DNA from 4 places in the Pseudodesulfovibrio aespoeensis Aspo-2 genome. Region 1 is predicted to be linked to each of the others. Evidence: predicted binding sites of a transcription regulator. Region 1 holds the regulator's gene; each other region holds the start of a gene.
What was found. Region 1 encodes sigma-54, which starts transcription at its own class of promoters, with help from an activator protein. Its sites were predicted from a motif close to CTGGCACGGNNNNTGCTT; they were not measured.
Positions count from the first base shown of each region.

Region 1 (7,597 bases):
CCACACGGACTTGCCGGTGGCCTTGACGCCAAAGGCTTTCTCGACAACCGACGGGTCGTCGGAAGCGATGAGCATCTCGGTGCCTTCCTTCATGATGTCGGTCAGGAGCAGGAAGACGGAGTGACGGCCATCAGCCTTGACCTTCTCGATCTCGGCCTGCAGGGCGGCTTTGTGGGCGTCCAGCATGGACAGGTCGACAACTTCCAGCTGGCCGATGCCAACCTTCTTGCCGGACATGTCGAAGTCCTTGTAGTCGCGGAAGACCAGGGCTTCGGGGGTGGCGCCGTCAACGGCGGACTTGACCTTGAACATCTCCATGCCCAGAGCCATGGTGTCCTTGACGCCGGCGATCTTGGCCAGGGCCTCCACAGCGACCTTGTCGGCGTCGGTGGTGGTCACGGACTTGAACATGACGGTGTCGCTCAGGATGGCACAGAGCATGATGCCGGCGATGTTGGCCGGGACTGCCACATTGTAGAAATCGTACATGTTCTTGATGACGGTGGCGGAGCAGCCCACGGGCCAGACCCACATCTCGAGCGGGTTGGAGGTGGTGACATCGCCCAGCTTGTGGTGGTCGACAACAGCGACCAACTCGCCCTTGTCCAGGTTGTCGATGGTCTGGGAGATGTCGGTGTGGTCGACGAGGATGATCTTCTGATCGGTCGCGTCGGTCACGATGGCGGGGGCGGAAAGACCGAACTTCTTCAGCACAAACGCGGTCTCAGGAGCGATTTCGCCCTGGGTGATCGCCTTGGCGGCCATGCCGCGTTTGGTGAAAAGATCGGCGACAGCAATCGCGGAAGCGACGGTGTCGGTATCGGGGTTCTTGTGTCCTACAACCAGAATAGCCATATCAAGTCCTCCTAATTGATTAGTCCTGAACTCAGGATAGTACGCCAGCGAAAGAGAATGTGACGAATATCACAATCAACCCCGGCTGCCAAGCTAAAACCTGCCCCAAAAGATGAAAATCATGAAAAGAAATATTCCCGCCGCCAAAACGGCATAGGCACGCTTGAGCCTGAGCGCCATGAGGCCTCCCAGGGTGGCCGCCACCCAGAGGTGGGGCCAGGTGACGCCGATATCCAATCGGCTCGGATACAAGGCAAAGAAGGCCTTGAACGCATACATGAGTGCGATGACTGCCACATAGAAGGCCAGCCCGGACAGGACAAAGGTCCGACCCACCGACCGCATGACGATCAGCGAGGGCAGGTGCGGGTTTTTCGGATTGCGCACCCAGTTGAGCAGCCGATTGTAGTTGCTCCGGTCCTGCTCCCTGAGCAGCGCTTCAAGACGGGTGCCGAGCCAGGCCAGGGGCATGCTGGCAAAGAGCACGAAACTGATGCGCCCGGGCTGGTCGAGGCCGAAATACGTCGTCAGGGAAAGGGCCACGAAGGTAGCCACCGTCAGGTGCGGCGGGATGTAGGTGCCGACCGGGATGAGATCAAGCCAGAAGAGTTCGAAGAAGATGGAGATGCACAGGCTTGTTTCCATGTCGCCCGTGGCCAGGCCCCAGAACAGGCCAATGACCAGGGGGCGTTCTAGCAGCCCGATGGTCAGCGCGAATCTGAAGAGGGAGAACAGGGCAAAAAAAAAGCGACAAGGGCAAACCAGAGGAAAGGATTCGACAAGGCCACGACTAGAACCTCACCTGCACGGGATCGTTGGGGACACAGCGGAAATCCAGGGCCACCCCACGTCTGGAGAGCTGCTTGAGGCACCCCTCGTCCTCGGTGGAAAGGGCGACGCTTGGCGATATTTGCCGCTTTCCGGGACTGTAGTGGACGTTGCCGATGTTCAGGACATCATAGGCAAATCCGGAGTCATACGCCCTCTTGGCATCGGCACAGTTGGAAAAAAGGACGAGAACTCCGACCGTCTCGCGAACCGAATGGTAACGGGCCACAGCCTCGACCACACCCTCCACCCCGACAAAGGCGCTCTTGACGGTCTCCGGGATGGCCAGGGACATGATCTCCTGCTGGAGGATGTCGGCAGCGAGCTGGTCATTGGCCACGACCACGGCGGTGGCCCCGGTGTAGGGCAGCCACGTCTCGATGATCTGGCCGTGGATAAGACGGTTGTCGATGCGCACCAGGGTCATGGCTTTGCCTTGTCTGCCGCCCGTTTGCGCAGCATGGCCCCTGCCACCTTGATGCCCTGCTGCCCGGCCCCCATGGCCTTGTCGGCCAGGGCGTCGAGTTCCATGAGCCGCGACGAGAGCGTGGCGATCAGCATGGGCAGGTTGACGCCGGTGATGACCTCGAGCCGCTCCGACTTCATCAGCGACAGGCTCATGGTGGTCGACGAGCCGCCAAAGAGATCGGTCAGCGCGATCACGCCCCTGCCGCTCTCCACGGATTTGATGGCCTTGCGGATAGCCTCCATGGATTCGTCCACCCCGGTGGAGACGTCCACGCCAACGGCAACGCAATTCTCCTGCGGTCCCAGCACCATGACCGCCGCCTGGAGCAGCCCTTCGCCAAAGGTGCCGTGGGTGACCAGCACCACGCCGACCATTGCATTCTTGTCATTCTTATCATTCTTCGCAGCCATGACTATCCCAGTTCCATATGTCTGTGTTCAATGGTGACTGCATACCCTTTTTCCTTCAGCGTCGCCAGCACGGACTCGGCCACGCTGACCGAACGGTGCCTTCCGCCCGTACACCCCAGAGCCAGGGTTATCCTGTAGCGGCCCTCGTCGGCGTACAGGGGCAGCACATAGGTGATGAATTCTAAAAATTTCTCATTGAATTTGGCCCCGACCTCGCTGCCGAGCACATAGTCGGCAATGGCCTCGTCCAGCCCGGAAAGCGGCCTGAGGGATTTGTCGAAATAGGGATTGGGCAGAAAGCGCAGGTCAAAGACGAAATCCGCCTCGGACGGCACGCCGTACTTGAATCCGAAGGTGATGATGTGCACGCGCATGCCCCGCCCCAGCTCCTCGATGGCCGACCATTTGGTCTGGATGACCCGGCGCAGGTCATGGACCGAATAGTCAGAGGTGTCGAGCACCAGTTCCGCGTTGGCGCGGATGGGGTCGAGGAGCGATTTCTCCTGCTCCAGCGCCTGCTCAAGGCCCAAGGACTGGCTCTCCAGGGGGTGCGGCCTGCGGGTGGTGGCGTAGCGCCGCATGAGTACGCCGAGCTTGGCTTCGAGAAAGAGCACCTGGGGGGTGATGCCCATGTTGGCCAGCTCCTCAAGGGCGGTGTCCCACCCTTCCAGAAATTCCGGCTGACGCATGTCCATGCCCAGCGCCAGCCCGCGGTACTTGGAATCCTGCTTGAGGATCAGATCGGCGATCTTCGGAGACATGCCCGACGGCAGACCGTCGATGCAGAAGAAGCCGAGATCCTCGAAGACCTTGAGCGCCGTGCTTTTGCCAGAGCCGGAAATGCCGGTCACGACGACCATGGGAAAGGTGTTGGCTGGCGTCACTGACATGGCTCCTGCACAGGCTAGACCTCTTCGAGGAGCTTCCAGAGCGCCTCGTTGCTTTCGGCCTCCATGAACTCGCGCCGGAAGGCCTCGTCCTTGAGCACCCGGGAGACCTGGGCCAGGATGCGCAGATGCATGCCTGCCACCTGCTCAGGGGCGAGCACAAGAAAGAAGATGGCGCACGGCTTGTGGTCCAGGGCCGCGAAATCGACCCCTGAGACGCTCCTGCCGACCACCACAATGACCTGCTCCAGGTCTTCGAGCTTGCCGTGGGGGATGGCGATGCCGTCACCGATGCCCGTGGTGCCGAGGTTTTCACGATCAAGAAGGACACGGACCGCGAGGTCCGTGTCCATCTCTGGATATTTCACGCCCACCGGGGCGAGGAGTTCTTCAAGCACCTCCGGCTTTGTGGCGGAGGCGAGGTCATAAAGGACGAGGTCCTTGTCCAGGTAATCACCGAGTTTCATGCTTAGTTTCCAGGATCGATCAGACCGAAGTCGCCGTTCTTGCGCTTGTAGATTACGTTCACTCCCTCGGTCTCGGCGTTGAGAAACACGAGGAACTCGTTGTCAAGGGTCTCCAACTGGAGGGCCGCCTCGTCAACGGACATGGGCTTTGGTTCATAAGTGTCGGTGCCGACTATGGTCGGCCCGGACTCTCCGGGAATGCTCCCGTAGGACAGGAAGTTCATCTGGACCTTGTTGCCGCGCGCCTGCTTGGTCCTGTCCTTGATCTTTTCGCGCATCCGTCGCATCTGGGCTTCCAGCTTGTCGAGCACCATGTCGATGGTCGAGTACATGTCTTCGGAGTCTTCATAGGCGGAAATATGGATGCCGTCGGCATTCAGGATGATATCCGCCTTGTGGCGGAACTTGTCGACCAGCAGGTTGACCTGGAGGTCGGCCTCCGCGTCGGAAACATACTTGCCCACCTTTTCAAAACGCTTTTGCGCATAGCCCTTGAGATGATCGGACGGCTCAAAGTTCTTGAAAGTGAAGCTTATGTTCATACATTCCTCCTGGTTGAACGTGCTGAAAGCCTGCCTTAGAAATACTGCTTTCTCTTGGAAGACGACGCTATGCCCATGGCGGAGCGGTATTTGGCCACTGTGCGGCGGGCGATGTTCACTTCGAGCCTCTCCTGAAGTATCTCGCCTATCCGCTCGTCGCTCAAGGGTTTTTTATGGTCTTCCGCGGCGATCATCTGCTTGATGAGCGCCTTGACACTCTCGGAGCCTACCTGGGAGCCGTCATTGAGATCCAGCGCGCTGTTGAAGAAAAACTTCAACTCGAAGATGCCGTGCGGTGTGGACACGTACTTGCTGGTCGTGATGCGGCTGACGGTGGACTCGTGCATCTCGATGTCTTCTGCCACCTCCTTGAGGATGAGCGGTTTGAGTCTTGTCACGCCTTCCTCAAAGAAATCACGCTGAAAGCGGACAATACTCTCAACTACTTTGTACAAGGTTCTCTGCCTCTGGTACAGGCTTTTCATCAGCCAGGCGGCAGATCGCATCTTTTCCTGGAAATACTCTTTTTCCTTGTTCTTGGCCCCCTGCATGGTCTCCAGGTAGAAAGAGTTCATCTGGAGCCGGGGCAGCCCGTCCTCGTTGAGGATGATGACAAAATCCTCGCCGTACTTGTAGACGAAAACATCCGGGCTGACATAATGGGGTTCGGCGCTGGCGTAGTGGGAGCCGGGCATGGGGTCGAGCGTCTGGAGCTGTTCGATGTACTCCTTGAGCTCGTCCATGGAAATCTTGAACTTGCGCGCCAGGGGCTTGAAACGGTTCTTCTCCAGGTCTTCCAGGTGATCGCGGACCAGGGAGACCAGGATCGGATCGTCGTAGCCAAGCACCTCCATCTGCACCAGCAGACACTCCTGCGGGGTGCGCGCCCCAACACCCACCGGGTCGAGCCGCTGCAACCGCCGGATAACCGACTCCACCTCCTCGGGCGTGGCGGTGACCATGCTCATGATCTCTTCAATGGTCGCCTGGAGATACCCGTTGTGGTCGAGGTTGCCGACCACCACATCGCCAATGGCGACCTCGCGCTCGGTGAAGTTGGAGAGCCGCATCTGCCAGTTGAGATGCCCCTCCAGGGTCGGCTTCGAGGCCAGACGCGCCTCAAAGGAAAGCCCCTCCTCAGGAATCTCGGAGTCGCGGGCCGTGGATTGTTTGGATGTGCTGGAGAACTCGCCGAGATAGTTTTCCCAGTCCGCAGTGCGGACAAGCTCCTCCTCGGCCTGGGATTCAGTCAACTTCTCAGGTTCGCGAATCTCGGTCTCGACTTCGGTCTCATCGAGAAACGGATTCTCCATGAGTTCCTGCTGGACCGTCTCCAAAAGCTCCAGTCGCGAGAGTTGCAACAGCTTGATGGCCTGCTGCAACTGCGGGGTCATGACCAGCTGCTGGGAGAGCTTGAGTTGCTGCCTGAGTTCCAATCCCATATTCTAAGCCTCTCGGACCAGAGTCATCGCGACTGCGTTCCGGGGGTTCGTTTCACTTTATTTCACCATCACATGCGATTCTTGGTTCAGACACTGCCACACATCACAAAAGGACGCAACACAATACTTATAACCCACTGTCGCGTCTCGATTAATACCAGAGAATACGCCACATGAAAAAAGTGTACCAATGATTCACCCTGGTGTAAATCGCCAAGAGCGGAAGGATGGGGAAAAAGGGGATCAGAGGCGGAAATCCTCGCCAAGATAGATTTGGCGGGCGCGGCTGTCCTGCACTATCTCCTCCGGGCTGCCCTCTAGAATGACCGACCCTTCGTACACGAGATAGGCACGGTCGCAGATGTTCAATGTTTCACGCACGTTGTGATCGGAGATAAGGATGCCGATGTCCATGCTTTTCAGGACCGAGATGATCTCCTGAATGTCGATGACGGCAATGGGATCGATACCGGCGAAGGGTTCGTCGAGCAGGATGAACTTGGGGTCCATGATCAGGGCGCGGGCGATCTCGAGCCTGCGCCGCTCGCCGCCGGAGAGAAACATGGCCGCCTGATCGGCCAGCTTGGTGATGGTGAACATCTCCATCAGCTCGTTGGCCCGTCGGTGTTGGGCCGCAGGGGTCATGGCCGTCTGCTCCAGGATGATCTGGAGGTTCTGGCGCACCGTGAGTTTCTTGAAGATGGAGCTTTCCTGCGGCAGATAGCTCACGCCCATGCGGGCGCGCTCGTGCAGGGGCTTGTCGGTCAGGGGCACGCCGCCCAGCGACACATGCCCGGTGTTGGGCTTGACGATGCCCACGAGCATGTAGAACGTGGTGGTCTTGCCCGCCCCGTTGGGGCCGAGCAGGCCGACCACCTCGCGGGTGTTGAGTTCGAGATTGATCCCGTGCACGACCTCTTTCTGGCCGTACCGTTTGGAGAGGTTGGCTGCGATGAGTCCGACGGCCATCTACTGCACCTTGATCTTTTCGGGCGTCAGGAAAATGGCCTGGACCCGCTTGCCCTGGCCGCTCACAACCTCGCTGCGGTTCTCGCGCACGAAAAAGTTGATGACATTGCCGGTCAGGCTGTTCGGCCCGTCCTTGAGGATCGGGTCCTCCTCCATCTTGAGAATCTGCTCCTCGACCAGGTAGGTCAACTTGCCGCACGATCCTTCGGTCTTGCCTTTTTGGGCGCGCACGTCGCCCTCGGCCACGATCCGATCGATGCTGTCCACGGCGAACTTCTTGCCGCTGCGTGACGAGAAGAAGGCCGAGAGCCGATTGGCCCACAGGGTCAGTTCGCCGTGTACGGCCACCACGTTGCCCACAAAGGAGACGACCTTGCCGTTCTCATCGTAGGTCATGCGGTCCGAGGTGATTTTGACCGGCACCTGGCTCGGGTCAACGCCCACCTGGATGGGTTCTGGCGGTGTGGAGGCCACCGGCCCCTTGACCGCGCCCTCGCCCTGCACCCCTGCTTCGCCGCTTCGCGCAGGCTTGGCCGCAACCGGCTGGTCCTGACCGGTCAGGGCAGCAGACACTTCTGCCGCCGCTTCTCCTGACGCTTCCCCTGACGTGTCTCCTGACTCTTCCGGCTGCGTGTCATGGAGGGGAGCAGGCGCGCCCGCCGTCACCGGCACGAGATACTTGGCGTTGGCATAGCCCATGGCCCGCTTCTCGCTACGCTCGGTCTCGT
Region 1 covers NC_014844.1:1,654,121-1,661,717, reverse strand. Annotated here, with positions in the region: gene DAES_RS07460 (manganese-dependent inorganic pyrophosphatase) at 1-855, opposite strand, end outside; gene DAES_RS07455 (PTS sugar transporter subunit IIC) at 949-1,590, opposite strand; gene DAES_RS07450 (PTS sugar transporter subunit IIB) at 1,646-2,110, opposite strand; gene DAES_RS07445 (PTS sugar transporter subunit IIA) at 2,107-2,562, opposite strand; gene rapZ (RNase adapter RapZ) at 2,565-3,446, opposite strand; gene DAES_RS07435 (PTS sugar transporter subunit IIA) at 3,467-3,916, opposite strand; gene hpf (ribosome hibernation-promoting factor, HPF/YfiA family) at 3,919-4,458, opposite strand; gene rpoN (RNA polymerase factor sigma-54) at 4,494-5,900, opposite strand; gene lptB (LPS export ABC transporter ATP-binding protein) at 6,144-6,869, opposite strand; gene DAES_RS07415 (LptA/OstA family protein) at 6,870-7,597, opposite strand, start outside.

Region 2 (7,597 bases), 1.4 Mb from region 1:
GAGGGGATCATCAGATACGCGGGCATGGCGAACGGCCCGGTGCCGAGCCAGGTGGCGACGATGGCGCCCATGTAGAACTGCCCCTCGCCGCCGATGTTCCAGAGCTTGGCGCGGAAGGCCACGGCAGCGGCCAGTCCGGTGAGAATGAGCGGGGTGGCGCGGGTCAGGGTCTCGCTGATGGCGAACTTGGAGCCGAGCGCGCCCTGGAGCAGGAGCGCCCAGCCCTGCACGGGCGAGGCCCCGCCCCAGACCAGGAGCGCGGAACAGACGAGCATGGCTGCGCCCACGGCGATGACCGGGGCGAGCGCCCGCATGGCCAGGGAAACGGATTCGCGCGCTTCGAGCCTCATGGCCTGACCTCTGCCGCGCCGGGCATGGCGCGGTTGTCGGGCATGACGTGGTCGCCGGACATGAGCAGCCCCAGCTCGGCGCGGTCCACCTGGGCGGTGGGCACGGGCGCGGACAGGGAGCCCTGGTACATGACCTGGATGCGGTCCGCCACCTGGAAGAGCTCGTCAAGGTCTTCGGAGATGAGGACCACGCCCGCGCCGCGCGCGGCAGCGTCGAGGAGCTGCTGGTGGACATAGGCCGTGGCCCCGACATCGAGCCCCCAGGTGGGCTGGTTGACCAGGATGACCGAGGGCGCGCCCGAGAGGACGCGGGCCAGGATGAGCTTTTGCATATTGCCGCCCGAGAGGGTGCGCACCGGCGCGTCGATGCCAGGACAGCGGACATCGAAGGCCTCGACGAGCTGCCGGGCGCGCGAGGCCAGGGCCTTGAAATTCATGATGCCGCGCCGGGCGAATCCGGGCAGCCGGTAGACCTCTGTGGCCAGGTTTTCGAGCACGGTCATGTCGGCCACCAGGCCCGTGCCGGTGCGGTCGTCCGGCACCCGGCCCACGCCAAGGGCGATCATGCCAGCCGGGCTGGGCGCGTGGACGCGCTGGCCGTGGATGACCATCTGGCCGTGGTGGGGGACGATCAGCCCGGAGAGCAGGTCGGCCAGCTGGGTTTGCCCGTTGCCCGAGACCCCGGCGATGCCGAGGATTTCGTGGCTGTTCAGGTTGAGGTTGAGCCCGTCGAGGAGCGGCTTGTTCGTGTGGCCGCGCACGGTGATGGCGTCGAGGGAGAGAATCTCCCCGCCCTGCCGGGGCTCGGGGCGGCGCGTCCTGGGGATGTCACTGCCGACCATGGCCCGGGCCAGCTCGCCCGCCGTGGTCCCGGCTGTGGCCGACTCGAACACCACCCGGCCATGGCGCAGGACCACGCAGCGGTCCGAGGCGGCCATGACCTCGCGCAGCTTGTGGGTGATGAAGATGACCGAAAGCCCCTGGTCCACCAACTGGCGCAGGGTGGCGAAGAGATGCTCGGCCTCCTGGGGTGTGAGCACGGCGGTGGGCTCGTCAAGGATGAGGATGCGCGCATCGCGGAAAAGGGCCTTGAGGATTTCCACGCGCTGGCGCTCGCCCACGCAGAGCCGCCCGACCAGGGCCGAGGGGTGCACGCGCAGGCCGAAGCGGTCCATGAGCCCGGTCAGCCGGGCCAGGGCGGCGCGGGTGTCGCGGGCGGGCGAGAGCAGCGACTCGGTGCCGAGCATGATGTTGTCGAGCACGGTCATGTTGGCGGCCAGGGTGAAATGCTGGTGGACCATGCCCACCCCGGCGGCCAGGGCGGCGCGCGGCGTGCCCTGGGGCAGGGGGCGGCCAAAGACCTCGACCGTGCCGCTGTCGGCCACATAGTGGCCGAAGAGGATGGACATGAGCGTGGTCTTGCCCGCGCCGTTCTCGCCGAGCAGGGCGAGCATTTCGCCCTGGCGCAGGTGGAGCGTCACGTCCTGGTTGGCCGTCACGGACCCGAAGGTCTTGGTGATGCCGCAGAGCTTGAGCACGGGTTCGGTCATGGGGCCCCTGGGCGCGGGATGGGCCGCCCCGCAAGGTGCGAGGCGGCCCGGTCATGCTGCGTCTAGAAGGTGGACTTGGGCTCGGAATCGTTGATCTCGACCACAAGGCTGCCGGACAGGATGGCCGCCCTGGTCTCCTCGACCTTGGCCTTGATGTCCGCCGGGATGGTTGCGTCGAACTCGTAGTAGGGGGCGAGGGACGCGCCGCCTTTGCCCATCATGGTCCATTCGCGGTAGTCCTCGGCCTTGAACTCGCCCTTTTTGACCAGCTCTATGGCGTGGTTGAGGGCGGGTTCCATATGCCACAGGGCGGAGGTAACGACCACGTTCCTGCCGTTCTCCTCCTTGTTCATGTCGTTGACGTTGCCAAAGGCGATGATGCCTTTTTCCCGGGCCGCGTCCACCACGCCGCCGCGCTCGGCGTAGAGCACGTCCACGCCGGACTCCACCTGGGCAAAGGCGAACTCCTTGGCCTTGGGCGGATCATACCAGGAGCCGATGAAGGAGACCTTGAACTCCACCGCCGGGTTGACGGATTTGGCCCCGGCCATGAAGGCGTGGAAGAGGCGGTTGACCTCGCCGATGGGGTAGCCGCCGACCATGCCGATCTTGTTGGTCTTGGTCATGGAGCCCGCGATCATGCCCATGAGGTAGCACGGCTCGTGGATGTAGTTGTCGAACACCGCGAGGTTGGTGCCGCGCGGGCCAAAGGAGTCACCCATCAGATAGGCCACCTGCGGGTAGTCGGCAGCGGCCTTGGTCACATCGCGGGAGATGCCGAAGGCCTCGCCCACCACGAGGTTGACGCCGTTTTCCGAATACTCGCGCATGACGCGGACATAGTCGGTGTTGGAGACCTTCTCGGAAAAGACGTACTCGATCTCGCCCGCGTCCGCGGCCTTTTGCAGGGCCTTGTGCAGGCAGGCGTCCCATTTCTGCTGGATGGGCTGGGTGTAGATGCCCGCCACTTTGATCTTGCCGGACGCCTGGGCCGCCCCGGCCAGGGTCGTGACCGCCAGACAGAGCACGGCGGCGATGGTCAGAAAGCGTTTCATTGGGAATCCTCTCCTCGGTTGGGGTATGCGCATGGACCGCAGCGGTGTCGCCCAGGTGCGGCGTCACAGGAATGCAACGCTAATGCCAGAAATGCGGCACAGAGTAAATGGTACGGAAAACCGGGAGAATGAGGGATCAGGCGGGCGACTTCGCGTCAGTGCAGCGGGCAGTGCGGCGGTCAAGGTATGACAATAATGGAAGATTCCGGCCACGAAAATGGACGGTTTTGACAAGGGCGTACACAACCCGGAGGCAGGGGAACGGCGGTCCGGGGCTGGCCCGGACCGCCGCAGGGATTACTTTTTCGAATCCACGTACCAGCCGCTCGATTTGGTCAGCAGGTCCTGGACCCGGCCCACCAGGGCGTGGGGGTCGGTCAGGTAGCCTTCGAGCAGCAGGGCGGACTCGAAGAGCTGGTTGGCGGCCTGATCGATGAACGGATCAAGCGCGTCCTTCTCGAAGATGGTCAGCATGTTGCGCACCAGGGCGTGGTCCGGGTTGACCTCCAGCACCTTTTTGGGGATGGAGGTGTCCTTGCTGATGACGCGCATGATCTTGTCCATGGAACTGGTGACGTTGCCGTCCGGGTTGGCCAGGCACACGGGCGAACCGGACAGCCGCCGGGACACCTTGACCTCGGTCACGGCCTCGCCCAGCACGTCCTTGATGCGGCTGAGGAGCTTGTCCAGGGTGGACTTCTGCTCGTCGTTCAGGGGCGCGGCCTGCTCGTCCTGCTCCAGGGTCTCGAACCCGTCGAGGGTGGCCATGTCGGCGTGTTCCGCCGCCACCAGGGCGTGGCCGTCAAAGTCGCGCAGGGCGTCCATGACAAACTCGTCGATGGGCTCGAAGAGGTAGAGCACCTCAAGGCCCTTCTTGCGGAAGACCTCAAGGTGCGGGGAGAGGCCGAGCGCCTCGCGGCTGGGGCCGTAGGCGTAGTAGATTTCCTTCTGCCCCTCCCTGGCCCGCGACAGGTAGTCGGCGAACGAGGCCAGCCCCGTGGCCCCCGACGACGCCGAGGGGCTGGCCGAGGAGTTGAAGCGCACCAGCCGACCGAACTTGTCCTTGTTCAGGAAGTCCATGTACCCGGCCTTGAAGAGCGTGCCGTGGGCGTGCCAGAATTCGGCGTAGCGGTCCGCGTCGTCCTTGGCTATCTTCTCCAGGTTGTCGAGCACCTGCTTGACCAGGGTGGAGCTGATCTTGCGGATGAGCAGGTTGTCCTGAAGCGTTTCGCGCGAGATGTTCAGGGGCAGGTCCTCGGTGTCGACCACGCCCTTGATGAAGCCAAGATACTCGGGCAGCAGGTCCTTGTTCTGCTTCTCGATGAGCACGCGGCGCACGTAGAGATCAAGCCCCCGGTTCTCGCGGTTCATGCCAAAGGGATCGCCGCCGGTTTTGGGCGTGAACATCAGGGCGTTGAACTGCACGGGCGCGTCCACCGAGGTGTGCAGGGTGTCGAGCGGGTCCTCGGAGTCGTAGGTCAGGAACTTGTAGAACTCGGCGTACTGATCGCCTGTGATCTGGAACTTGGGCTCGCGCCACAGGGCGGTGACCGTGTTGACGCGCTCGCCGTCCACCAGGATGGGAAAATTGATGAAGTTGGAGTGCTTCTTGATGACGGACTTGAGGTGCGCCGTGTTGGTGAACTGGGAGGCCAGATCCTCCTTGAGGCGGACCACGATGCGCGTGCCGCGCGCCATGGACTCGCCGCCGTTCTCGCCCGTGGCGTCGTCGATGTCCTGGAGCTTGTAGTCGTTCTTCCCGTCCGAGGTCCAGGCCACGGGCGCGGCGTCCGGCTCTATGGAGCGGGTGGTCACCTCCACCTCGTCGGCCACCATGTAGACCGAGTAGAAGCCCACGCCGAAACGGCCAATGAGGGCGTCGAGGGGGGCCTTGCCCTCCTGGGCCATGCGGGTCAGCTCGGCGGTGCCGGAGTGGGCGATGGTGCCGATGTTCTTCATCAGCTCGTCGCGGGTCATGCCCACGCCCGTGTCCGTGATGGTGATGGTCCTGGCGTCCTTGTCCGCCTCGATGCGGATTTCGAGCGGGGTGTCGTCCTGGCCGCCTTCGGCGGTGGTCATGAACCGGACCTTTTCCAGGGCGTCCGAGGCGTTGGACACCAGTTCGCGCAGGAATATCTCCTTGTTGGTGTAGAGCGAGTGGACCAGGATGTCGAGGAGTTGGCTGACCTCGGCCTTGAACTTGTGGGTGGTTTTTTTGCCCATTCAGGTATCCTCCAAAGGGTAATGTGCGCGGCCAACCGGCGGGCGCTCGGCCCGCGCGGCGGTGCGAAAATGGTATGGGGGTGGACCGGGAGGGGAAATCCCGGGTCACGCGGGGTTAGGTAGTCACGGAACGGATCTTGTCAAGGAGGTACTTCTCCATCTCGCGGCGGTCCTTGCGCAGCCGGACCATCTCGGCCTCCATGATCCTGAGCTTTTCCTTGAGCAGCTCGTTCTCGCTCTTGAGCAGATGGGTCTCCTCCACCTGGGCGGTGATGCGCCGGGCCGCGTCCTCCAGCCCCTGGCGGACATCGGCCACGTCAGCCCCGCTGGCGCCGGACTCGCCTGCGGCCAGCACGCTGCGGATGCCCTCGCCCACACTCCGGGCGATCTCAAGCCCGATGGCCGAGGCCATCTTCATGGCCGGTTCCATGGCCGACTCCATGGCAACGCCGACCATGGCCGGCGGCAGGGACGCGCCCACGGGCATGGCGTCGGCCTGGAGCGGAAAGGAGCGGGAGAGCTGGTCCATGACATCGCGGGCCGTATGGCCCTCCTTGAGCAGCCGCGAGATGGAGGCGAAGACCTCGATGGCCTCTGGCCGGAACCGCTTCTGCCGCCCGCGCCCCACGCTGGGCAGGTGCTGGGCGAACCGGTTCTTCCAGTAGTGGACCGTGGATTCGGGCAACTCCAACTCGCGGGCGATCTCCGCAACAGACAACACCTTCTTGCCGCTCATGGCTCACTCCCCCTTGCGTCACGTTGTTGTTCTTCATTGGAGTACAGAAAAATTCGCGTCATCTCAAGAAAAATATCGACTTATCCGTTTAATTTCACAGCGCTTTTATTCACACCGTGTTGTTGTGTCCGGAATTCTTGTATTTTTCTAGAGAATGTTGCGAGATTTTGGGGCAGGCATCGGTCGCCTTGTCGGGCCGCCTTTGCGGTTGTCGGTTGCAGTTCCGGCCATGGATTGCGGTTGCCGGTGTTGGGCAGGGTCTGGGCCGTTGTGCGCGGCCCTGCCCCAGGCGTCTGGCCCGGCTGACGACCGGGCGGGCAGGTTCCCATTTGCGCCAGCAGGCGATTCCCGGTATAACCACGCCGCTGCCGCACTGAGCGGCGCAAGGGAGAAAGATGAAGAAAATCCCGGCCTCCAAGGTGGTGTCCCTTGTCCTCCGGCTCGCGCTGGGCGGCGTGTTCGTCTACGCGGGCGCGCTCAAGCTGCTCGATCCTGCCGCCTTTGCCCAGGCCATCGACGCCTACGGGCTGGTCAACTGGGGCACGGCCAAGTTCCTGGCCCGCGCCCTGCCCGTGATCGAGATTGCCTCGGGCGCGGGGCTCATCCTCGGCATCCGGGGCGCCTTGGGGTTGGTTGTCGCACAGTTGTTGGTGTTCCTGGCCGTGACCGCCTATGCCCTGCACCTGGGGCTCGACGTGGATTGCGGCTGCTTCGGGCCTGCCGCCGACTCCCCTGTCGGCTCTGCTGTGGACGAAATGGCCACCGGCTCCGGTTCGCTCGTCCAGACCCTTGTCCGCGACGTTCTCATGCTCATCGCCTGCCTGATCATCCACCGGCAGCAACGCGCTGCCCCCGGCGGCCAGGGCTTGGCAGGCTGCTGAAAAATCCGAGAGCTGCCAGGGCGAATCAACCCCTCGCGTACAGGAAGCGCCTTGGGCCTGCGAAAAAAGTTCCAAGGGGCAGTTGAATCCATCAGTCCCGGCGGAGCGGCTTTTCGCCATCCTTCCCACGCGCCGCACCAATCGGTCAGAATCCGATACGCACATACTCCCGGTCGAGCCGGTTGATCAGCTGGATGTAGCGGGAGTTGCCCTTGAGCTGGGCGTCCTCCACGATCTGGTAGCCGTGGCTTTTGCAGTCGCGGCAGGCGTTGATGGGGATTTCCACGCCAAGGCACAGGGGGCCGGAGTCCGCCCTGGTCTCGATCTTGAGCAGCCCCCGGCAGTGGTCGCACAGGAACAGGGTCTCCTGCTGCACCTCGTTGATACCGTCGGTGTCGTAGTAGACCTGCCGCTGCCTGACGAGTTTGTTGCCCGACAGTATCCCCTGGCTGACATCCCCCTTGGGATTGTAGGCTGGGGGGTTGAAGTAGAGGCTGGGCAACTGCTTGCACAGCTCCTCGATGTAGGCGGTGGTGCGGGCGTCCTGGCGGATGCGTTCGGCGTTGTAGTTGGGCTCGCGGACGTGGGAGTAGTCCACCCCGGCCATGGCCAGGCACAGGCCCAGGTTGATGTAGGGCAGGGCGCCCTGGATGGAGTAGCCGCCTTCGAGCACGGCGATGTCCGGCTTGAGCATCTCGCTGAGGGCCGCGTAGCCCTGGGCCGAGAAGTTCATGTCCGTGATCGGGTCGGTGAAGTGGTTGTCCTGCCCGGCGGAGTTGATGATCAGGTCGGGCTTGAAGTC
Region 2 covers NC_014844.1:266,823-274,419, forward strand. Annotated here, with positions in the region: gene DAES_RS01170 (ABC transporter permease) at 1-350, opposite strand, end outside; gene DAES_RS01175 (ABC transporter ATP-binding protein) at 347-1,900, opposite strand; gene DAES_RS01180 (BMP family protein) at 1,963-2,955, opposite strand; gene htpG (molecular chaperone HtpG) at 3,253-5,178, opposite strand; gene DAES_RS01190 (MerR family transcriptional regulator) at 5,294-5,914, opposite strand; gene DAES_RS01195 (DoxX family protein) at 6,310-6,795, shown strand; gene DAES_RS01200 (histone deacetylase family protein) at 6,941-7,597, opposite strand, start outside.
Region 2: DAES_RS01180 (BMP family protein) is a predicted target of sigma-54. The motif match lies at 3,027-3,044, and genes of this name have one in related genera.

Region 3 (7,597 bases), 580 kb from region 1:
GGCGGGAATGACCGGCCCGAACAGCGGATGGGTGCCTACCACCGGGCCGTCATACCGGTCGAGCATGGCCTTCATGGGCAGCATCTTGACCGAGCCGACATCGCACAGGATGGTGGGCGGCGCGAGAAAGGGCAACACGCGGTCCAGCACCGCGTCCATGGCCGTGACCGGCACACTGAGCAGGAGCAGGTCGCAGCCGGTCAGGGCGGCCTGGATGGCCTCGTCGGTCAGCGGGCGGTTGATGGGCGTGACCGAGCATCCCAGCGCGGAAAATTTCCCGCTGAAGAGGTTCCCCATCTGGCCCTTTGCGCCCACGATGGCGATGGATGTGATGCCCGGTCGGTTCATTGCGAATGTCTTGCGGTTACAGGGCTGCTTTGTACGCTTCGACAATGGCGTTCCATTGGTCGAAAAAGCCTGGGAATGATTTGCCGACGCAGCCCGGATTGTCAAGGACCACGTCCACCCCGGCCAGGGCGAACAGGGACATGGACATGGCCATGCGGTGGTCGCCGTAGGTGGTGAATTCCACGGTTTTCCCTCTGGGCAGTAGGCTCGGCCTGATGATCAGGGAGTCGTCGGCGATGTCGGTGCGGCAGCCGGTGCGTGCCACCTCCACGGCGCAGGCCTCAAGCCGGTCGGTCTCCTTGAGTCGCAGGTGGGCCACGTTCCTGATGGTGGTGGGCGTGGCGGCAAAGGCGGCCACAGCGGCCACGGTGGGCACCAGGTCCGGGCAGCGGCCCATGTCGATATCGATGCCGTGCAGGGGGCCGGGCTCCACCAGGATGCCGGTAAACGACACCTTGATGGTCGCGCCCATCTGGCTCAGGATGTCCATGATGGCGCGGTCGCCCTGGAGCGAGTCGGCGGCCAGCCCCTTGAGCAGCACGGGCTGCCTGCCCACGGCCCCGGCGGCCATGAAGTAGCTGGCGTTGGACCAGTCGCCCTCCACGCGGTAATGGGCGGGCCGGTAGCCCGTGGGCTTGACCACGAAGCGGATGGAGCCTGGGGTCACGGTCTTGACCGAGCGCCAGGGCACGGCCTGCCAGCGGTTGTCCTTGCGGATTTCCACCTCGAACCCGGCTTTGAAATCTTCCATGATGCGCAGGGTCAGGGCCACATAGGGCCAGGACACGGCCTTGTTGCCGGTGACGCTGATGACCGTCTCGTGATCGGCCAGGGGCGCGCCCAGGAGCAGGCCGGAGAGATACTGGCTGCTCTCTTCGAGGGTGATCTCGATCTTCTTATTGGAATACCCCTTGGTGGTCATGACAAAGGGGAGGTGGCCGGGCTTGTCCTCGAAGGCGAACCTGACGCCGAGTTTGGCCAGGGCGTCGGTCAGCTCGGCCATGGGCCGCTCGTGCATGCGCGGTGCGCCGTGGACGCGGAACGTCCCGCGTCCGGCAGCGGCCACGGCGGTCATCAGCCGGCAGGTGGTGCCGGACTCGTGCATGAACAGCTCAGCCGGGGGCTCGTCCTTGTGCTTGCCGTCGGCATTGCCGCCGCGCGGGCCGTCCTCCATGCCGGTGACTGTGAGCATGTCGCCGTGCTCCTCGATGGTCGCGCCGCAGGCCGCGAGGCAACCCCTGGTGCGGGTGATGTCGTCGCTGTCCAGCGCGCCGGATATCTCGGACACTCCGTTTGCCAGGGCCGCGGCGATGAGGGTGCGGTGCGACAGCGACTTGGACGGCGGCGCGACGACGGTGACGGGCTCTGGGGTCATGGTCTCTCCTCCTGGGTGGGGTAGGTGCCGAGCACCCGCAGGGTATGGCATTGTTGCCTGATGTCCTCCAGGACCTCTTCGTACTTGGCCTTGCCCAGGTCGCATTCGAGATCGGTGAAGAAGACGTATTTCCATTTTTCGCCGCGGAAGGGGCGCGATTCAAGTTTGGTCATGTTGATGGACTGGTGGGCGATGGTGGTCAGCACCCTGGCCAGCGCGCCGGGCTTGTCGGGCAGGGTGAAGAGCAGGGTGGTCTTGTCCCGCCTGCCTTCCTTGGAGGGCGATGCGCCGATGATCAGGAACCGGGTCCAGTTGTCGGGGATGTCCTCTATGGACTGGGCCAGAACGTTCATGCCGTGCAGATCGGCCAGCTTGATGTGGCCGATCACGGCGGCGGCCTTCTTGCCCGCCACCACCTTGGCGGCCTCTGCCGTGGACTCCATGGGGATGGTCGGCACGTCGCGCAGGTGGGTGCGCAGCCAGTCGCGGCATTGGCCCAGCGGCTGCGGGTGGGAGTAGACCACCTCCACGTCCTCGGCCTTTTCCGCGTTTGAGATGAGGCAGTGGCTGATGCGGCTGAAGACCTCGGCCTGGATGTAGACCTTGTACTTCATGAACAGGTCCACCACCTGGCCCACGGTGCCCTCGATGGAGTTTTCGAGCGGGATGACGCCGAGTTCCGCGCCTTCTTCGGCCACGGCCCGGAATATTTCCTCGAAATTGTTCTTGGGGGTCAGGGCGGCGGCGCTGCCCATGTGCTCAATGGCCGCGAAGTAGGAGAAGGTGCCTTCGGGACCGAGATAGACGACCCGCTCCGGGCGTTGCAGATGGCGCGAGGAGCTCATGATCTCGCGATAGATGGTGCGCAGGTGCTTGTCGGGCAGGGGACCGGGGCTGGAGTCCGCGATCTTGTTGAGCACCTCCTGCTCGCGAAAGGGCTTGTAGATGGCCTCGCCGTGCGCGGCCTTGTACCGGCCCACGCCAAGGCTCACGTCGGCCCTCTGGTTGAGCAGGTCCACGATCTGTCTGTCGATCCGGTCTATCTTCTCGCGCAACTCCCCCAGGTCGGGGATGTTGCCGTTGTCGGTCGTGTCAGCCATGACGTATCTCCAAGTTTCTAGCCCGTTATGCCGAGTTCAAAGCCGGACGCGGTCCTGCGTCCCGCAGGATGTTCAAACCGTGCCGGATGCGAGGCGCGAGGGTGTTCCGGGATCGCAGCGTATTCTTCATACGCAAGAGTCCGGGACAGCCGAAGCAACGAAGCAGACGGTGCATTGCCATATTCCGCAGGATGTTCAAACCGTGCCGGATGCGAGGCGCGAGGGTGTTCCGGGATCGCAGCGTATTCTTCATACGCAAGAGTCCGGGACAGCCGAAGCAACGAAGCAGACGGTGCGGTTTCAACATCCTGCTAGGCTTCTTTTATGTCTTCCTGGATGCGCATGCCAAAATGGCGGCCCGCCTCGTCGGTCTTGACCAGGATCTTGTCGCCGACCTTGAGGGTGACCACCGAGACCGGGTCGCCCTTGTCGCTGACCACGCGGATGGTCTCGGCGTTTTGCAGGAAGACCTGTCCCTGGCGGGCACCGTTCTTGTCCTTGACCTCGGCGGTGACGAGCAGCATGGGGCGGACCTCCACCTTGACCCGGCCCACGGTGGCCAGGGAGCTGGAGCCGTCCGCGCCGACGATGAGCACGTCGGTTCCGGCGGCCAGTTCTTCGAGATAGGTGGTCTTGTCGCCGGGCATCCGGGTGTAGGCGTGGACCGCGCCCGCGTTGACCCGGAAGGGCCGCGCGGCCACATAGGGGTTGGACTCGGTTTCAGCGTGCACCAGAAAGGTGAAGGCGCTGGAATTGCCCACCAGCATGCCCTGGCCGCGCCTCAGCATGGAGATGGTGTCCACGCAGACGCGGTGGCCGAGCCCGGCTGGCTTGATGGCGGTAATGGTGGCGGTCTCGAGTTCCATGGTTCCCTGCGAGAGTTTGAGTTCCGCGACGATGCGTTTCAGGTCGGTCGCGCCTTCGGGCAGGACCACGATGGTATCGCAGCCGCGCTCCAGGATGCCTGCGGCCAGGATTGCCCGGTCCAGATTCTCGCATTCCAGGGCCAGGGTGTCCACCTGGGCCAGGATGTTTTCCACCGGGATGATCTCCCACCCCTTGGCAAGGACGATGTTCTCGCCCTTTTTGATGCGCGCCACGGCCTCTTCCTCGTCGGATTTTTGGGTCAGGGCGACCACAGGCAAGTCCTTGGGGGTGATGACCGTGACCCGGCCCAGGGCCTGGACCGCCGCCACCTGCTCCTTTTCGACCATGACCGCGTCCACGCCCGACTCCAGGGCCAGGGTGAGCAGGGTCTTGTCAAAGGGGATGGCTTTGAAGATGATGGTTTTCATTGTTTTTCCGGTAGATTATTCGTTGATGTGGGCGAGGGCGGCTTCCACTGTCTCGTCGCCGTGCACGACCATGTTCAGGGCCTCGACCAGTCGGGTGGGGTTGGCGTGCTGGAACACGTTGCGGCCCACGGAGAGCCCTGCGCCGCCCGCCTGCAGGGAGTCATGCACCATCTGAATGAATGCCTGCGTGCTGTCAAGTTTCGGCCCGCCCGCGATGACGATGGGCACGCAGCAGGAGTCGCAGACCCTGGCGAAGGATTCGATGTCGCCGGTGTAGGGAACCTTGACCACGTCCGCTCCCAGCTCGGTGCCCACGCGGGCGCAGTGGGCCACCACGGACGGGGCGTATTCGTCGCTAACCTTGGGGCCGCGGGCGTAGACCATGGCCAGCAGCGGCATGCCCCAGTTGGCGGCGTCCGAGGCCACTTTGCCGAAATCGGCCAGCATGGCGGCTTCGGTTGCGTCGCCGAGATTGCAGTGGATGGAGACCGCATCGGCACCCAGGCGCACAGCGTCTTCCACAGAGGCGACGAGGCTTTTTGCATTGGGGAAGGGGGAGAGGGAGGTGGAGGCGGAGAGGTGGACGATCAGGCCGACGTCGCGCCCGGTGGCGCGGTGGCCGCATCGCACGAGGCCTTTGTGCTCTATGACCGCGTTGGCCCCGCCGTCCACCACCTTGCCCACGGCTTCGCGCATGTCCACCAGCCCGTCGATGGGGCCGACGGTCACGCCGTGATCCATGGGCACCACAATGGTCCGGCCTGTGTTCCGGTTGAAGATTCTTTCGAGTCTGATCGCTTTGCCGATATGCATGTCGTTCTCCTGCGGTTGTCCCTTGCAGGCTGCGGGTCTGCCTGATCGCCGTCACGTCCCTTGGAAAAAACAAGGGCCGCCGGCTTTCGCCCGCGGCCCTTGAAGAGGTTTGTCTTTGTTTTTCGGTTGTAACCCACCACCTGGCTTACAGTGTACCTCTCCCGAGACCGCGCGTGCGGCTATACCAATATCCAAAATAAAAGGAGGTAAAGGAGGAGGGGAGGCCAGTGGTGATGTTCATGGAGACAAGAGCTACACCGTGAAGAAAATTCTGTCAACAAAAACTTTCATCAGGATTTCATGGGGATGGAGCCTAATACCATATAATCGTGCGACCGGCGGTCATTTTTCCATGGTTCCTCATATTGACATATTTTGTCGAAAATGCATGTTTCAAAAATGCATCTAGTTACAATTTTGAAAAATTATAACTATAAAAAAACTGTCTTTTGGAGCAATTTTACATGAACAGCAATACTTGCCGTGTTTGGCACGGGTTTTGATATGGGGAGCGCAGGTAGAAACGCATTTCATCCAAGGAGGAGTATCCAAATGTTTCTGAGAAAGTCCCTGACCCCCGTTTATGCAAAGGTCGCCATCGGGATGGCGGCCATGATGGCCGTCCTCGCCCCGGCCCTGGCCCATGCACAAGAGGTGGAGTACCTCACCCAGTCCAACGCCAACATCCTGTGGACGCTCGTGGCCGCCTTTCTGGTCATGCTCATGCAGGCCGGGTTCGGCTGCGTCGAGGCCGGTTTCACCCGCGCCAAATCGGCAGGCAACATCATGATGAAGAACTTTCTGGATTTTTCCGTTGGTTCCATCTGCTTTTTCCTGTTCGGGTTCGCCCTCATGTTCGGCATTGACGCGGGCGGTTTCATGGGCACCTCCGGCTACGCCTTAAGCGGCGTGGGCGAGGCCGACCTGCCCTGGTCCTACACCTTCTGGTTCTTCCAGTCCGTGTTTGCCGCCACCGCCGCCACCATCGTTTCGGGCGGCATGGCTGAGCGCACCAAGTTCGGGAGCTACGTCCTGGTTTCCATCGTGGTTACCGGCATCATCTACCCCATCTCCGGCCACTGGGCCTGGGGCTCGCTGTGGCTGGGCGATGACGGCGCGGGCTGGCTCGAAGGCCTCGGTTTCGTCGACTTCGCCGGTTCCTCGGTGGTCCACTCCGTGGGCGGATGGATAGCCCTGGCCGGTGCCCTGGTCCTCGGCCCGCGCGTGGGCAAGTACACTGAAGACGGCAAGGCCAAGGCCATTCCCGGCCACAACATCCCGCTGGCCGCTCTGGGCGTGTTCCTCCTCTGGTTCGGCTGGTTCGGATTCAACCCCGGTTCCACCACCACTGCCGACGACACCATCGGCCTGATCGCCATGAACACCTCCCTGGCCGCCTGCGCGGGCGTGCTCGGAGCCATGTGCATCTCCTGGTTCCGCTTTGGCAAGCCCGACATCTCCATGACTCTCAACGGCGCCCTGGCCGGTCTGGTGGGCATCACCGCCGGTTGCGCCACGGTCAGCCCCGGTTCCTCCATCGTCATTGGGCTTATCGCCGGTTTGCTGGTGGTTCTGTCCATTGAGTTCATCGACAAGGTTCTCAGGATCGACGACCCGGTCGGCGCGGCGTCCGTGCACGGCGTGTGCGGCGCGTGGGGCACCATTGCCTGCGGTCTGTTCAACACCGACGGCGGTCTGCTGTTCGGCGGTGGATTCGCCCAGCTGGGCGTGCAGCTCATCGGCGTGGGCGTGTTCTTTGCCTGGGCCTTTGGCGCGGGTTTCATCCTCATGACGGTGATCAAGGGCGTGTTCGGCCTGCGCGTGGAAAAGGAAGAGGAGCTCAAGGGCCTGGACATTGCCGAGCACGGCAGCGAGTCCTACAGCGGATTCCAGCTCTTCAGCAACGAGTAGGCGACATCCGCGATCATCAGACATCATCAAGGAGATTAGTGAAATGAAGCTCATCATAGCATACATCAGGCCCGAAAAGCTCAACGACGTGAAGCAGGCGCTTTACGCCAAGGAGATATACTCCCTGTCCGTGACCAATATCCTTGGCTCCGGTCGGCAGAAGGGATTTACCGAGACCTATCGCGGCGTGCAGATGGAGGTGAACCTGCTCAAGAAGGTGCGCCTTGAGATCGGCGTCAACGACGACTTCGAGGCCAAGGCCATCGAGGCCATCAAGGCCGCCGGACAGACGGGCAAGGAAGGCGACGGCGTCATCTTCGTGACCGAGCTGGCCAAGGCCATGCGCATCAGAACGGGCGAGGACGGAATCCTCTAGGAACGGAAATGCGATGACATACGGGATCCGGGGCGGCCCAAGCCGCCCCGGCCCTTGCCCGAAGAATATCCATGAATCAAGCCCGCCCGCGGACAACGCTGAAATGACGACAGACACCCTTATGCCCATCACTGTGACCGACCTCCACGAAATCATCGAGACGGGCGCCATCGTCACCCATTTCCAGCCTCAGGTCTCGCTCAAGCGCAAGGCCGTCATCGGGCTTGAGGCGCTCAGCCGGGGGTTTGATGGGGCCAGCGGCGAGATCATCCCGCCGTCGGTCCTGTTCGGCCTGGCCAGCGACCCGGAGACGCGGCTCGCCCTGGACCGTGTCTGCCGCACGCGGGCTGCGGAATCATTCGCCGCCCTGCATCGGCGC
Region 3 covers NC_014844.1:1,072,667-1,080,263, forward strand. Annotated here, with positions in the region: gene DAES_RS04760 (prephenate dehydrogenase) at 1-348, opposite strand, end outside; gene aroA (3-phosphoshikimate 1-carboxyvinyltransferase) at 365-1,723, opposite strand; gene pheA (prephenate dehydratase) at 1,720-2,823, opposite strand; gene DAES_RS04775 (3-dehydroquinate synthase II family protein) at 3,135-4,118, opposite strand; gene DAES_RS04780 (2-amino-3,7-dideoxy-D-threo-hept-6-ulosonate synthase) at 4,134-4,931, opposite strand; gene DAES_RS04785 (ammonium transporter) at 5,484-6,842, shown strand; gene DAES_RS04790 (P-II family nitrogen regulator) at 6,886-7,218, shown strand; gene DAES_RS04795 (EAL domain-containing protein) at 7,322-7,597, shown strand, end outside.
Region 3: DAES_RS04785 (ammonium transporter) is a predicted target of sigma-54. The motif match lies at 5,419-5,436, and genes of this name have one in related genera.

Region 4 (7,597 bases), 1.2 Mb from region 1:
CATGCAACTTTTCGTCACGAAATCCGGTCTCAGAGGCATTCTCCAGGCCATGATCCTGGCCGCCGCGCTGTGCATGCCCGCCCTGGTCAACGCCCAGGACACAGCCCCGTTGAGCACGGACGATCTCGTCTCGCTGGTCGGCAGGGCCGTGGTCGAGGACGCGGCCCAGGCGGACGAGCGGGTCAGGAAGGCCCAGGCAGTGTACGACGAGGTCAGAAGGGGCGGCACCCCGGAGCAGCAGCGCACGGCCAATCGCGACCTGGAGCAGGCCCGCGAGCAGTGCCGGTATGCCGAGCAGAAGCTCGACACCGCCAGGGTCGAGGGCATTGCCCGGAAAAGTGGCCGCTCACCCGCCGAAATCCAGTCCATGCGCGCCTCCGGCATGGGCTGGGGCGCCATTGCCAATGAAACCGGCGTACACCCCTCGGTGAACGCCAAGGGCAATGCCAAGTCCAGCGGCAAGGGCAAGGGGAAGAGCGCGGACGACACCATGGGCACGGACACGGGCAAATCCAAGGCAAAGGGCAAGGGCAAGCAGTAGCCGCCCGCGATCCGGCGCACGAAAAAAAGGTTCATCCGGCCAGTGTCGGATGAACCTTTTCTTGTGCTTCTTCAGTGATGCGATCAGCCGCCCATGAGCTTGCGCATGCGCCGCTCGTTCAGGTGGCAGATGGCCACGGCCAGGGCGTCCGAGGCATCCTCGGGCCAGTCGGGTTTTCGGATGCCCAGGCAGCGGGCGACCATGAAGGCCACCTGATCCTTGGGCGCGCCGCCCACGCCCACCAGGTTTTTCTTGACCTTGCTCGGCTCGTATTCGGCCACGCTCAGGCCGTGGGTGGCGCAGGCGGCCATGGCCGCGCCCCGCGCCTGCCCCAGCTTGAGGGCTGATGAGGGGTTTTTGGCCACGAAGACATTCTCGATGGCCGCCTCTGCCGGGCAGTGGGTCGTGATCAGCTCGGCCAGCCGGGTGTAGATGACGCCAAGGCGCGTGCCCATGTCCTTGCCCGCCGGGGTGCGGATGGTGCCGGTGACCACCAGCTCGGCCTGGCCCGAACACTCGCGGACAATGCCGTAGCCTGTCACCCGCGATCCGGGGTCCAGGCCGATGACCACCACGCTGTCCTGGCCCATGGCCGACTACTCGTCCTCGAACAGTTCGTCCGGGAAATCTGCGTTGAGGTAGACCTTCTGCACGTCGTCGTTGTCTTCCAGGGCGTCGAACAGGTTCATGGTCTTGCGGCCTGTGGACACATCCACGGGGATGAGGTTCTCGGGAACCCGGCCCACCTCGGCGGATTCAAAGGCCATCCCGGCGTCGGTGAACGCCTGCTGCACGGCCATGAAGTCGCCGGGCGCGGTGTGCACGATCAGGGAATCGCCGTCGTCCATGATGTCCTCGGCTCCGGCCTCCAGACCCACTTCCATGAGCTGGTCCTCGGTGAACTTCTCCTTGTCGAAGATGATCACGCCCTTTTTGCTGAACATGTAGGACACGGCTCCGGCCTCGGCCATGCTGCCGCCGTGCTTGCTGAAGGTGTGCCTGATCTCGGCCACGGTGCGGTTGCGGTTGTCCGTGGCCGCGTCCACGAGCAGGGCCACGCCGCCAGGGCCGTACCCCTCGTACATGACCTCGATGAAGTCGCCGCCCGCCAGCTCGCCCGTGCCCTTCTTGATGGCGTTCTCGATCCTGTCCTTGGGCAGGTTGACCTGCTTGGCCTTCTGGATGGCCAGTCTCAGGCCGGAGTTGTCCTCCGGGTTCCCGCCGCCCGCCTTGGCCGCCAGGATGATGTCCTTGGCTGCCTTGGTGAAGAATTTCGCTTTCTTGGCGTCCTGGCGACCTTTGCGGTGCTGGATGTTCGCCCATTTACTGTGTCCGGCCATATGTCCTCCTGAATATGCTCGAAAAAGCGTTGTTATCAAAAATAATCGGGAATTCTACCCGTCTATCCCCGCAAAGCCAAGCGCGACGATGAAGATCTCCTTGCTCTCTGATCTTGAACTGTACGGCTTGAAATGCTTGATTTTTTCAAAGTGAGGGCGCAGTGAGTCGGTATAGGCCTTGGTCTCGCCGCTCTCGAATATCTTGACCGCGAAGTGGCCGCCCCTCTTCAGCCGCTTGGCCGCCACCTCGAAGGCGCGCTCGCACAGCTCCAGGCTGTTGGCCTGATCCGCGAACTTGATTCCGGTTGTCTTGGGGGCCATGTCGCTGATAACAAGGTCAAAGGGCGCGAGCGGTTCCATGGCCGCCAGCAGCTCCGGCGAGTCGGAAAACACGTCGGCCTGCAGAAAGGTGACGTTGGCGGCAAAGGTGTGTTTGGTGTCCTGGATGTCCACGGCCAGGACATGCCCTTCCGGCCCCACGCGCTCTCCGGCGTACTGGGTCCACGAGCCGGGGGCCGCGCCGAGGTCGAGCACGGTCTGCCCCTTTTTGAAGAGGCCGAACCGCTTGTCCATCTCCTTGAGCTTGTACACGGACCGGGCCGCGTAGTTTTCCTTTTTGGCCCGTTTGAAGTATTTGTCCTGATATTGTTTCATGGCAGCGCTCCTTGCTCGGCGTGGAGCGATTCCTAGCCGAATACGCCGAAAAAGCCAAGTGCAGCATGGCAAACCGCCCCGTCAGAGTCCGCATCGTCAACGAGCTGGGCAACGCCCAGTCCCTGCCCGACGATCCCGCCCAGTTCGAAGTCCTGCCCGGCGGGTCCGAAGTGATCTTTCTCGGCCTCGGTCCGGACCCGGCCTCCACTGCCGCGCACTTTCCCCAATTCGCCACTGCCGCCTACCTCGACTGCCCGGCCATGGCCGACCAGATCGACGGCTGGCTAGCTGCCGTCCCGGCTGGATTCTCGCCCCTTGCCCCAGAGGCGTTCACCCCGGAGCGCGCTGCCTCGGCCACCATTGTCCGCTACCGGCCCGGGCTCAAGGCGTTCCCGTGCTTTTTCGCCCCCCTGGCTGCCAGGGTCGCCCTGGCCAGATCCGGATGCCCTGGCGCAAAGGACGCATCCGGCACCCTGCATGGCAAGACCGTCTGGCTCCCCTCGGACCCACTCGGCATGCTGGCCCGCGAGCTGGCCCTGGCCTTCGAGTCCAGGGGGCTGCGCGTCCTGAGTGTGGACCGCGAGGCGTTGGAGCGTTCGCCCGGCACCGAGCTGCCCCGGCTCCTGGCCCAGGGCGTGCCCGACCTGTTCTTCAGCGTCAATTTCCGGGGACTGGAGCCGTTCGGCCTTGGTTTCGAGATATTGCGCGAGGCCGGGGTCAGGGTGGGGGTCTGGCTGGTGGACAATCCCTTCAATCTGCTCACTGGCATCAAGTCCGGCTTCTGGCAACAGGCGCGACTCTTTGTCACGGACCATACCTTCATCGGTCCGCTGGTGGAGAGCGGGGCGCGCTGGGTCAAACACCTGCCCCTGGCGGCCAGCCCGGAATTGTTCGCCGGGGACCGCGCCGCCAGCGGCCCGCTGCCCGACTGCGCCAGTGACCTTGCGGACAAACTCGTCTTCGTGGGCCGCTCCGAGTTCCCGGGCAAGCGCGAGTTCTTTGCCGGGCTGACCCCGGACCCGGCCCTGCTGGCCGAGGCAGAGGCCATGCTTGCGCGCGGCCAGCGGCCCGACTCCCACTGGTGGCGCGAGCGCGTCCCTGTCCCTCTGTGGCCGGGCAACGCGGTGCGCCGGGTGGGCGTGGGGGCCGAGGCCGCCGGATACGCGTGGCGGGCGCGCTGTCTGGCCGCTGCCGGACCCGAGGCGATCATCTTCGGCGATGAGGGGTGGCGCGACGCGCCGGGCGTCACGGCCCAGGTGCGCCCGCCGCTCGACTACTACGGAGCCCTGCCAGCGGTATACCGCGCGGCCTCGGCCTGCCTCAACGTCACCGGCATGCAGCTCCCTGCGGGCCTGACCCAGCGGCACTTTGACGTCTGGTGCGCGGGCGGTCTGCTGCTGACCGACGCCAACCCCGGTCTGGCCATATTCCCCAAGGAACTGACCGCCCCCGTGACCTTTGCCGCTCCGGCAGACATCCTGCCCCGGTTCCAAACGCTGCGCGCCAACCCTGCGGCCCGCGACAGCCTGCGCCGCGACTGGCGCGCCCTGATCCTGGCCGAGCATACCTACGCCCACCGCGCGGACACGGTCCTCACCGCGCTGGGCCTCTGACCCCGGCACAATCTGCTCCCGCCCCTTGTCAAAACACTTGTCGCCACCCGCAAAAAGGGATAACTACCCTCAACCCAAGGGGACGTAGCTCAGCTGGGAGAGCACTGCCTTCGCAAGGCAGGGGTCGAGAGTTCAAATCTCTTCGTCTCCACCAGAAAACAGTCTGGGAGCTTATGGCGCATGCCATAAGCTCCCTTTTTTGCGTCGGGTCAGGCTGGACTAGTTGGTGACCGCCACCGCGAATTTGACGAGGTCGGTGCGGGTGCCGAGGATCTTCCAGGTGCGTGAGCAGGAGGTGTACCAGTGGTGGAAGGCGGCGAACTCGTCCGCCGGGCCGAAGTCGTCGAACACGATGACTGTGCCGCGTGCGATCCACGGGTTCATGGTCATGAGCACGTAGAGGCAGGAGGAGCACAGGTCCGAGTCGATGTGGATGACCATGCGGTTCTTGCGTTCATAGCCGGTCAGGAAAGGGTGGAGGGATTTGTTGAAGTAGCCCGTGATGAAGGTTCCGCGCGGGTCGTTGATGTCCGGGAGCGCCCCGTTGGTGGAGAAATGCCCCTTGGGCAGGTTGCTGGAGCGCCACTCCTCGGGCAACCCCTCGAAGCTGTCGAAGCCGAAGAACCGGGACGCCGGGTGGGTGTTGATCTCCATCCACGACCTGAAGCTCTCGCCCTGGAACACGCCGAACTCGAAGAAATCCATGGGGCCGGAACGGATCACCGCGTTGTGGACATGGGTGTAGAGGATGCGCCGGTCCTTGTACTCGTAGTCAAAGACCGGGTACTGGTAGTCCTGGCTGCCGATGCAGTCGGCCATGAGCCGGCCATAATAGCCCGCCTCCCAGGCGTCGGGGGTGTCGGCGAGGACGAGGTTCAGGGCCTGGGCCAGCTGGTGCTTCTCTATCTGCATGCGCTTCCTCCGCAATGCCGGATGGTCCCGCCGGAATTGTGACGGGTGTTCCGTTTTTTGCGGATGAAAGCAAATGGTGTGCCACGCCGTGTCAGGACGGCGCGATCAAAGGCCAGGGGATCAGAGGGGAATCCGCGACCCCTGCTCCCGCGCCCTGCTGCGGGCCATCAGGCGGACCGTGAGCACGCCCACACCCAGCCAGACGAGCACGGCGATCAGGCCGAAGCTGCCGCCAAGGAGCGGGTTGGCCTGCGGGAAGAGCCACATCCAGACGCCCTGGACCTGGGCGTTGACCGCCGCGTGGATGAAGGCGGCCAGGAACACCGAGCGGGAACCGAGCGTCATCTCGTTGATGAACAGGCCAAGGGCCGAGGTCATGGCGCACATCATGCCCAGACCGGCCAGGGGATGGCCGGGGTAGTTGAAACCCGCCAGGATGAGCGGGGCGTGCCACAGCCCCCAGGCTACGCCCAGGACAAGATAGGCCATGGGCTTGCCCAGGACCATCAGCCGGGGCAGCAGGAAACCGCGCCAGCCCAGCTCCTCGCCCAGGGCAAAGACGTACTGGATGGCCGGGCCGATGAGCATGGAGGCCGGGAGCATGACCGTGAACAGCGAGGTCAGGTCGTGCGGCTCTGCCGAGGTCTGGTTCAGGGCATGCAGGCCGGGGTCCGGGGCGCTGAAGCCCACGGCCCAGTTGAGCCCGTGGATGACAGCGAAGACGATCGGGACCAGGAGCGCGGTCAGGTAGTACGGCCCGGCGGGTCCGGTGCGCAGGGACAGGCTGTCGGCCATGCGGCGCAGGGAGCCGCGCTCGGTCCAGGCGGTCACGCCAAGGGCGGCCAGCCCTGGCACCCACATGGTCAGCAGCAGCCACGGGGTGGGCGTGTACACCGGGCTGGCCGGGTCAAAGCGCACGCCGCTCTTGAGCTGGAACCACTGCACGGCCCAGGAGGCCGCGAAGACGAGGCACAAAAACCACAGGATCGGGGCCAACTTGTGGCTGCGGGACGGCGGGATGCTCATGGCCGGGAGGCTACCCCAAACCGTCCGTCCCCGTCTACTCCGGCTTGCAAGTCACATGGCACACGCCGGTGGGGGTGTTCACGGCGTGGGGGAAGAACCGTTTGCGGATGCGCAGGGACACGCCCACCAGCCCGATGAGGACCGGCACCTCCACCAGCGGGCCGATGACCGCGGCAAAGGCCACGCCCGAGTCGATGCCAAAGACCGCGATAGCCACGGCGATGGCCAGCTCGAAGTTGTTGGAGGCTGCGGTGAAGGAGAGGGTGGCCGACTGCTCGTAGGTGGCCCCCACCTTGGCCGACATGTAGAACGACACCAGGAACATGACCAGGAAGTAGATGCACAGCGGGATGGCGACGCGGATCACGTCAAAGGGCAGCTGCACGATGTATTCGCCCTTGAGGGAGAACATGACCAGGATGGTGAAGAGCAGGAAGACGAGGGTCAGTGGCGCGATGGCCGGGACGAATTTTTCCTCGTACCACTCTCTGCCCTTGGTCTTCAGGCCGATGAACCGGGAGGCCATGCCCGCCAGGAAGGGGATGCCGAGGTAGATGAAGACCGACTCCGCGATCTGGCCCATGGAGATGTCCACCACCACGCCCTCAAGCCCGAACCAGCCGGGCAGCATGGTGATGAAGATGTAGGCGTAGACCGAGAAGAAGAGCACCTGGAAGATGGAGTTGAAGGCCACCAGCCCGGCGCAGTACTCGGTGTCGCCGTCGGCCAGGTCGTTCCAGACGATGACCATGGCGATGCAGCGGGCCAGCCCGATGAGGATGAGGCCGACCATGTACTCGTGGTGGCCGGAGAGGAAGGCGATAGCCAGCCCGAACATGAGCAGCGGGCCGATGACCCAGTTCTGCACCAGGGAGAGGCCGAGCACGCGGTAGTTGCGGAAGACCCGGTGCAGTTCCTCGTAGCGCACCTTGGCCAGCGGCGGGTACATCATCAGGATCAGGCCCACGGCGATGGGGATGTTGGTGGTGCCCACCTGGAAGACGTTGATGGCGTCCTTGACCCCTGGATACAGGTATCCCAGCGTGACGCCCACGAGCATGGCCAGGAATATCCACAGGGTCAGGAAACGGTCGAGAAAGGAAAGTTGTTTGACGGCGGGCATGGGCTTCTCCTTGCGGTCAGTCGCGGCCACAGGGGGACTTCCCCTCGGCGGCGAGCCGGGTTGCCAGGGCGCGGGTGTCCGCGTCGGCCTGGGCATTGGTCGAGAGTTCCTCGTCGAGGAGCGCGAAGGCGTAGGCCATGAAGGGCGTGGGCTGCGGCGGTCGGCGGTAGTGCATCCACTTGCCGCTGCGCCGGGCATCGACCCAGCCGTGCTTGCGCAGGTAGGCCAGGTGCCGCGAGATGGTGGATTGGGGCAGGCCGAGCACCGCCATCAGGTCGCACACGCACAGCTCTCCGCCCGCCAGGAGGTTGAGTATCCGCAGCCGGGTGGCGTCCGAAAGGGATTTGAACTGGGTGGCCAACGTTTCCATAGAAACTTCATATCCGTA
Region 4 covers NC_014844.1:2,815,472-2,823,068, reverse strand. Annotated here, with positions in the region: gene DAES_RS13135 (hypothetical protein) at 2-541, shown strand; gene ruvC (crossover junction endodeoxyribonuclease RuvC) at 625-1,131, opposite strand; gene DAES_RS13125 (YebC/PmpR family DNA-binding transcriptional regulator) at 1,138-1,881, opposite strand; gene DAES_RS13120 (RlmE family RNA methyltransferase) at 1,936-2,535, opposite strand; gene DAES_RS13115 (glycosyltransferase family protein) at 2,601-4,148, shown strand; tRNA gene DAES_RS13110 (tRNA-Ala) at 4,227-4,302, shown strand; gene DAES_RS13105 (TylF/MycF/NovP-related O-methyltransferase) at 4,368-5,060, opposite strand; gene DAES_RS13100 (CPBP family intramembrane glutamic endopeptidase) at 5,181-6,086, opposite strand; gene arsB (ACR3 family arsenite efflux transporter) at 6,121-7,209, opposite strand; gene DAES_RS17010 (ArsR/SmtB family transcription factor) at 7,226-7,579, opposite strand.
Region 4: DAES_RS13105 (TylF/MycF/NovP-related O-methyltransferase) is a predicted target of sigma-54. The motif match lies at 5,128-5,145, and genes of this name have one in related genera.